DNA from 2 places in the Micromonospora sp. NPDC051141 genome. Region 2 is predicted to be linked to the other one. Evidence: riboswitches for the same ligand, from Rfam matches in the RefSeq annotation. Region 2 holds a riboswitch; the other holds the start of a gene.
The links. Region 2 has a riboswitch for S-adenosylmethionine ahead of thrC (threonine synthase). Riboswitches for the same ligand answer to the same signal wherever they lie in the genome.
Positions count from the first base shown of each region.

Region 1: another riboswitch for S-adenosylmethionine. It lies ahead of ACIA6B_RS18670 (ABC transporter substrate-binding protein); the one in region 2 lies ahead of thrC (threonine synthase).

Region 1 covers NZ_JBITFD010000009.1:140,208-143,602, reverse strand. Annotated here, with positions in the region: gene ACIA6B_RS18685 (acyl-CoA dehydrogenase family protein) at 1-677, opposite strand, end outside; gene ACIA6B_RS18680 (PadR family transcriptional regulator) at 674-1,237, opposite strand; gene ACIA6B_RS18675 (hypothetical protein) at 1,277-1,717, opposite strand; SAM riboswitch class IV at 1,825-1,935, shown strand; gene ACIA6B_RS18670 (ABC transporter substrate-binding protein) at 2,177-3,031, shown strand; gene ACIA6B_RS18665 (amino acid ABC transporter permease) at 3,070-3,395, shown strand, end outside.
Region 2 covers NZ_JBITFD010000007.1:81,550-84,944, forward strand. Annotated here, with positions in the region: gene ACIA6B_RS15480 (GNAT family N-acetyltransferase) at 1-161, opposite strand, end outside; gene thrC (threonine synthase) at 638-1,927, opposite strand; SAM riboswitch class I at 1,941-2,074, opposite strand; gene ACIA6B_RS15490 (DUF4232 domain-containing protein) at 2,286-2,927, shown strand; gene ACIA6B_RS15495 (winged helix-turn-helix domain-containing protein) at 2,940-3,179, opposite strand; gene ACIA6B_RS15500 (hypothetical protein) at 3,383-3,395, shown strand, end outside.

The sequences.
Region 1 (3,395 bases), on a different contig from region 2:
CGGAACTCGGAGACGTACATCTGGGCGGCGACCACGTTGCGGACCAGCCGGTACGCCGGGTGCCGGCTGTCGGCGGCGAAGAACACGTACCCCTCGGGGCCCTCGACGTCGGCGCGCCGGCCGAAGACCGAGACCAGCCCGGCGACGTTGCCGTTGCCGATGTAGTACTTGCCGCCGGTGGCCCGGAAACCACCCGCGCCGTCGGGGGTGAGCAGCATGTCGGTGGCGTAGATGTCGGCGCCGTGCGGACGCTCGGAGAGGCCGAACGCCATCACGTGCCCCTGGTCGAGCAGCTCGGCGGCACGGGCCCGGGCGGCGGCGTTGCCGCTCTGCCACACCGGCCCGAGGCCGAGCACGGTGACCTGCCAGGTGTACCAGTAGCCGAGCCCGTAGAAGCCGAGGATCTCGCTGAGCGCGGCGTTGCGGGCGGTGTCCCAGCGCTTGTCGGCGTCGTCGCCGCCGTCGGCGGACGGGGTGAGGAACGTGGCGAAGAGGCGTTCCCGGGCGGCGAAGTCGAGGAAGTCGGCGTACCACTCGCGGGCGTGGTAACTGTCGACCAGGGCGCGCTTGCCCCGGGTCTCGAACCAGTCGATGGTGGCGCGCAGCAGCCGCCGCGAGGTCTCGTCGAGGTCGGCGGGGTCGTAGTGGTGCGGATGGAACAGCAGCGGGTCGCTCACGCGGGGGGCCTTTCCGGGTCGAGGTCGCGGAGGGTGGCCAGGACGTCGTCCAGCCAGGTCAGCACCATCCGCTCGTACGCGATGCCGCCGCGCAGCACCACGTGCTGCAACGCCGCCCGGGCGTCGGGTGCGGCGGAGCCGAAGTCGCGGCGCTCGCCGGCCAGGTAGCCGGCGAGGACGGTCTCGTGGTCGCCGCGGTAGCGCTCGACCTCGGCGACCAGGAGCGCGCGCCCGGCCGCGTCGTCGAACGCGGCGCCCCGGATCTTGACGGCCAGTTCGTGCCGGACCGCCTCCGGGCGCACCGGAGCGTGCAGCCAGCCGACCAGCGCGGCCCGGCCGGTCGGGGTGACCGACCAGAGCTTCTTGTCCGGCAAGCCCTCCTGACCGATCTCCTCACCGGTGATCCGGTCGTCCTCGGCGAGTTGCTTGAGGACCCGGTAGATCTGCTGGTGCGTGGCGGTCCAGAAGCGCCCGATCGAGCGGTCGAAGCGACGGGCCAGCTCGTAGCCGGAGGCGGGTTGCTCCAACAGCGAGACGAGGATGGCGTGCTCCAGCGACATGCCGGCCATCATGCTATGCACTTTGTTGCATAGCAACACCTAGCCCGGCAGGCACTCCCGCACGGCCGCGAACTGCGCCACGGTCAGGTAGGACGGGTTCGCCGCCTGCGGCTGCCGGAAGACCTCCGCGCCGGCCAGCCGGGGGTCGGCGCGCAGCACGTCACGACGCACCCGCAGCGGCTCGTCGAGGACGGTCAGGTCCAGCGGCAGCGTCCACGGCCCGCCCGGCTCCCCCGGCTGCGGCTCGCCGGCCACCCGACCCAGACCCCACACGCCGTACGGGAGTCGGCCCCGGCTGCCGCTGGCCCAGAACACCACCGGCTGGCCGGCGCGCATCAGGCGGATCCGGTAGCCGGGACGCACACACCAGCCGGTCACGGTCGGGTCGGCGGCGAAGCGGGCGGCCAGGTCCGTCTTCTCCGCGTTGCCCTTGATCAGCCAGGCGCCGAGATCGTCGAGGGTCACCCGCGGGGAGGTCATCCGGCCATTCTGCGTCCCGGTGGCCGGAGCCGCCCGGTAAGGCGCGGCCGTGAGGGTGGTCATAACGGCTGGACGACCGGCGCACCGGTGCTGCTAGCCTTTCGGCAGGTCATGAGCGCCAGCGTCAAGCCCCGGCTCGCTGGCCGGCAACCCTCCGCCACGGTGGGGTGCTCCGGGTGAGGACCAGGCGCCGGCCGCAGTCGGCGCAAGCGTGGCCTGGCACCCAGGTCAGCACCGACGGACCAGGGAGACCCATGTTCGCACCACCCCCCATCCGGACCGGCCCCGCGCTGGTCAGGCGTCGCCACGTCGACCTGATGCGGGTGTGCAGCGACCGCTGTCGCGACGCGCGCTGAGCGACCGCTCCACCCTTTCCGATCCACCCTTCCGGCTCCGCCGTGCCTGGCGGCGCCGGCACCGGCACGCGTCCCGCGTGTTCGTCCACTCTGGAGAGACATCGTGCGTATCCGTACCGCCCTGACCCGCGTCGCCGCGCTCGGCGCCGCCGCCGTGCTCGCCGCCACCGCGCTGACCGCCTGCGGCGGGTCGGCCGACGACGCGGCCGACAACCCGTACGGCCTGCGGCAACCCGGTGTGATCCGGGCCGGCACGCTCACCGACGCCCCGCCGAACGTCTTCCTCAAGGACGGCGAGTTCACCGGCTTCGACAACGACCTGCTGCGCGCCGTCGCCGGGAAGGTCGGCCTGCGGGTGGAGTTCGTCGGCACCGACTTCTCCGCGCTGCTCGCCCAGGTCAACAACCGCAAGTTCGACGTGGGCAGCTCCTCGATCACGGTCACCGAGGCGCGGAAGAAGACCGTCGACTTCGGCAACGGCTACGACTTCGGCTACTTCGGCCTGGACGTGCCGGCCGGCTCCGCGATCACCGGCTTCGACCAGCTCGCCGGCAAGCGCGTGGTGGTGGTCCAGGGCACCGTGCAGGACGACTTCGCCACCAGGGAGAAGCTGAACCCGGTGCGGGTGCCCGACTACAACGGCGCGGTCAACCAGCTCAAGGCCGGCACCGCCGACGCCTGGATCGCGCCCGCCGAGATCGGCGACAAGTCCGCGGCCGACAGCGCCGGCAAGATCAAGGTCGCGGCGAAGCAGCTCAGCCCCGCGCCGACCGCGTACGCGGTGGCGAAGGGCAACGACAGACTGCGCGAGGCGCTGGACAAGGGCCTCGACCAGGTGATCGCCGACGGCACCTGGAGCCGCCTCCAGGAGCGGTACTACCCGGGGCGGCCGATCCCGGCCGACTTCACCCCCGGCAGCGGATCGGTCGCCGTGCCGTCGCCGTCGGCGGCCTCCTGAGTCGGTAACCGGGCACGAGCGGGACGGACGGAGCGGACATGGATCCACTGAGCACCCTCTGGGAGACGTTCTTCGACTGGGGGTCGATGCGCGAGGCGCTGCCCGAGATGCTGACCGTCGGGCTGCCGAACACGCTGGTCCTGGCCGCCTCCGCCGCCCTGCTCGGCTCGGTGCTGGGCATGCTGCTGGCGGTCGCCGGCATCTCGCGTACCCGATGGTTGCGGTGGCCGGCCCGGGTCTACACCGACGTGTTCCGCGGCCTGCCGGCCGCGGCCACCATCCTGCTCATCGGCGTCGGCCTCGCGCCGCTGGGCATGGAGGTGTGGGGCCCGAACCCCTACCCGCTGGGCGTGCTGGCGCTGTC
Region 2 (3,395 bases):
TCGATGCCGGGCATCGGGTGCCGGAGCAGCGCCTCGAACCGCCGCCGGCAGGTCGGCGGCAGGTCCGGCTCGTCGACGGCGCGGGCCGCTTCCGCGATCCGGTACGCCGCGTCGAGCGTCGGCAGGTCGGCCGCGTCCAGCGGGGTGACGGTCAGGCCCATGGCGGCGAGCCTGCCCCGGAAGAAGCGACAGGGCCAGCGGTTTTCCGCTGGCCCTGTCCTACGTTGGTCGGGAGGGACGTCCGCACAACGCCTCCGGCGTTGGGTCGCAAAACTTAGAAAAGTCTCCGGCGAATGCCCTCCCGCACCGAGCATCTTGCGCCGTCCGGTTCCTGCCGTCAAGTCCTGCGGTGACAGTTTTCCGACACGCGCCGCACATCCCCCGTCACCCCTGGTCGCCCGCGATCCCCCTCCCGGGCGAGCCCCACCACACCACGCTCGGCCACCCGCCACCACGCTCGGCCCCCCACCCGCCGCGCTCGGCCGCCCGCCCGCCCGGCTCGCGAGTTGACCAAGGAGTTTGCGTCGGGTCAGTCCCACGCGCTGACGCAAACTCCTTGATCAACCTGCCGGCGGGCCGGCGGGCCGGCGGGCCGGCGGGGGTGGGGTGGGGTGGGGTGGGGGGATCGGGGTGGGGGTCAGCCCAGGAGGCCGGCGTCGCGGGCGGCGCGGAGGCTGGGCTTGATGCGGTGCGTGGGGCCGGAGGCGGCGGCCACCGCGTCAAGCGTCTTGAGGCCCTCGCCGGTGTTGAAGATCACCGTCTCCGCGGCCGGGTCCAGCCGGCCCGACTCCACCAGCTTGCGCAGCACCGCCACCGTCACGCCGCCCGCCGTCTCGGCGAACACGCCGGTGGTACGCGCCAGCAACGTGATCCCGGCGCGGATCTCGTCGTCGTCGGCGTACTCCATCCAGCCACCGGTGCGGCGGACCGCCTCCAGCGCGTAGACGCCGGCGGCCGGGTCGCCGATGTTGAGCGACTTGGCGATGCCGGTCGGCTTGACCGGGACGATGGTGTCGCGGTCGTCGTGCAGCGCGGTGGCGATCGGGTTGCAGCCGGCGGACTGCGCGCCGAACACCTTCCAGCCGCCGGCCGGCGCCTCGACCAGGCCGATCTCCACCAGCTCGGTGAACGCCTTGTCGATCTTGGTGAGCAGCTCGCCACTGGCCATCGGGATCACCACCTGGGCCGGGATCCGCCAGCCGAGCTGCTCGGCCACCTCGTAGCCGAGCGTCTTGGAGCCCTCGGCGTAGAAGGGCCGCACGTTCACGTTGACGAACGCGGTGTCCTCGAACTCGTCGGTCTCCACCAGTTCGCCGCAGAGCCGGTTCACGTCGTCGTACGAGCCGTCGATGGCGACCAGGTCACCGCCGTAGACGGCGGTGGTGACCACCTTGCCCTGCTCCAGGTCACTGGGGATGAAGACCACCGATGGCACCCCGGCACGGGCCGCGTGCGCGGCGACCGAGTTGGCCAGGTTGCCGGTGGACGCGCAGGCGTAGCGGGTGAAGCCGAGCGCCCGGGCGGCGGTCAGCGCCACCGACACCACCCGGTCCTTGAACGAGTGGGTGGGGTTGGCGCTGTCGTCCTTCACCCACAGCGGCGCGGTGATGCCCAGCTCGGCGGCGAGGTGGCCGGCGGCGACCAGCGGGGTCAGCCCCGGGTCGAGGGTGACCCGGGTGGCCGGGTCCTGACCGGCCGGGAGCAGGGCGGCGTAGCGCCAGATGCTGTTCGGGCCGGCCTCGATCTGCTCCCGGGTGACGGCGGCCAGGGCGGCGGTGTCGTAGTCGACCTCCAGCGGGCCGAAACACTCGTAGCAGGCGTGCTGGGCGGCCAGCGGGTAGCGCGCGGAACAGGCGCGACAGACCAGGGCGCGGGCCGGGCTGCGGGAGGTGTCGATGCCGGGGACGGCGGAGAGCGTCGACGTCATGTCGAGGAAATTCCTCTCATCTTTCCCCGCATCGCCGGGTGCGGCGGGGACGGAATTGGCACCTGCCCGCAGGGCGCTCGACGTCGAGCGTGCGGGTGGTTGCCGGGGCGTCGTCGGGCCGTATCCCTCAGCCCCTCTGGATGAGGTATGCAGTTGTGGCGTCGAGTCTATGCGCCGTCCGCCGCGCCGCCACCCGGGGTCCCACGCAGTGGGCCGCCCCACCGATCCCGCCTCCCGCCCCTGACCTCGATCGATCATGAGGTTGCCGGCGACAAATCGGATGCCGTCCGCCGTCAACCTCATGATCGCCGGGAGGTGGCGGGCCGCAGGACGGACGCAGGGGTGACATGATCGCTGGATGCGACGTTCGGCCGGCCTTGTCGGAGGGCTCGCCGGGGTTGCGCTGCTGGCGGGCTGCGCCGGGACGCCGGCACCGGTCGACCCGCTGCCCACGCCACCGGAGCGGCCGGGGGCCGAGGTCGCGCCGTCCCCCTCGGTGGCCTGCACCCCGGAGGGCATCCGGATCACCGAGCTGGGCGTGAGCGCCGCGATGGGGTTGCGGGCCATGGGCCTGGACCTGGTCAACTGCGGAACCCAGCCGTACGCGCTGCGCGGCTACCCGGCGGTCAGCCTGCGGGACGCCGACGGGGACCCGATCAAGGTCAGGATCATCCCGGGCGCGACCGGGATCACCTCCGGCTTCGACGCCCCACCCACCCGGCTCGTGCTGCGCCCCGGCGAACGGGCCGGCGCCGCGCTGCTCTGGCGTAACACGGTCACCGATCCGGCCGTGGTGGCCACCGAGGGCGCCCAGCTCGACGTCGCGTCGGTGGCCGGCAGGCCGGCGTACGAGGTGGCGCTGGACGGGACGATCGACCTCGGCAACACCGGCCGGCTCGGGGTCAGCGCCTGGAAGCGCCGCGACCCGGACCCGACCACGAAACCGGTCACGCCGAGCGCTCCGCCCTCCTCGGCCGTTACGCCGGACAATCCGCTGTAGCCGGTCAGCCCGTCACTCGGCAGCATCCGGCACGAACACACCCAGACCCTGGTGGCCGTACAACTCTCCGGTCTCGATCAGGATCGTGATGGCCTGCCGCACAGTGGACTGACTGCCCACCTCATACAGGTCAGCCAACTCCTTGGTGGAGGGCAGCTTGTGTCCGGGTGGCCACTCGCCATCGGCGATGCGCCGCCTGATATCGGCGATGATCCTGCGGTAGTGCGGTTCGAACCGGCGCGGTGTGGACATGCAGGTACTCCCAGCTAGGCATGCCCATCTGATCACGGGGCCAGGAGAAACCTCAAGCGCATCGTTGACTTTACCAGCATTATCGGTAAAGCTGCCCACGGAGCGCCCAGCTAGGCACTGGTCGATCCTCCCGGCCGGGGCGGCGCAGATCTCCACCGGAATTCGCGCTGTCCCGGCACCCCGCCAGGCGAAGGAGACGTGGTGTGACGGAGGCGG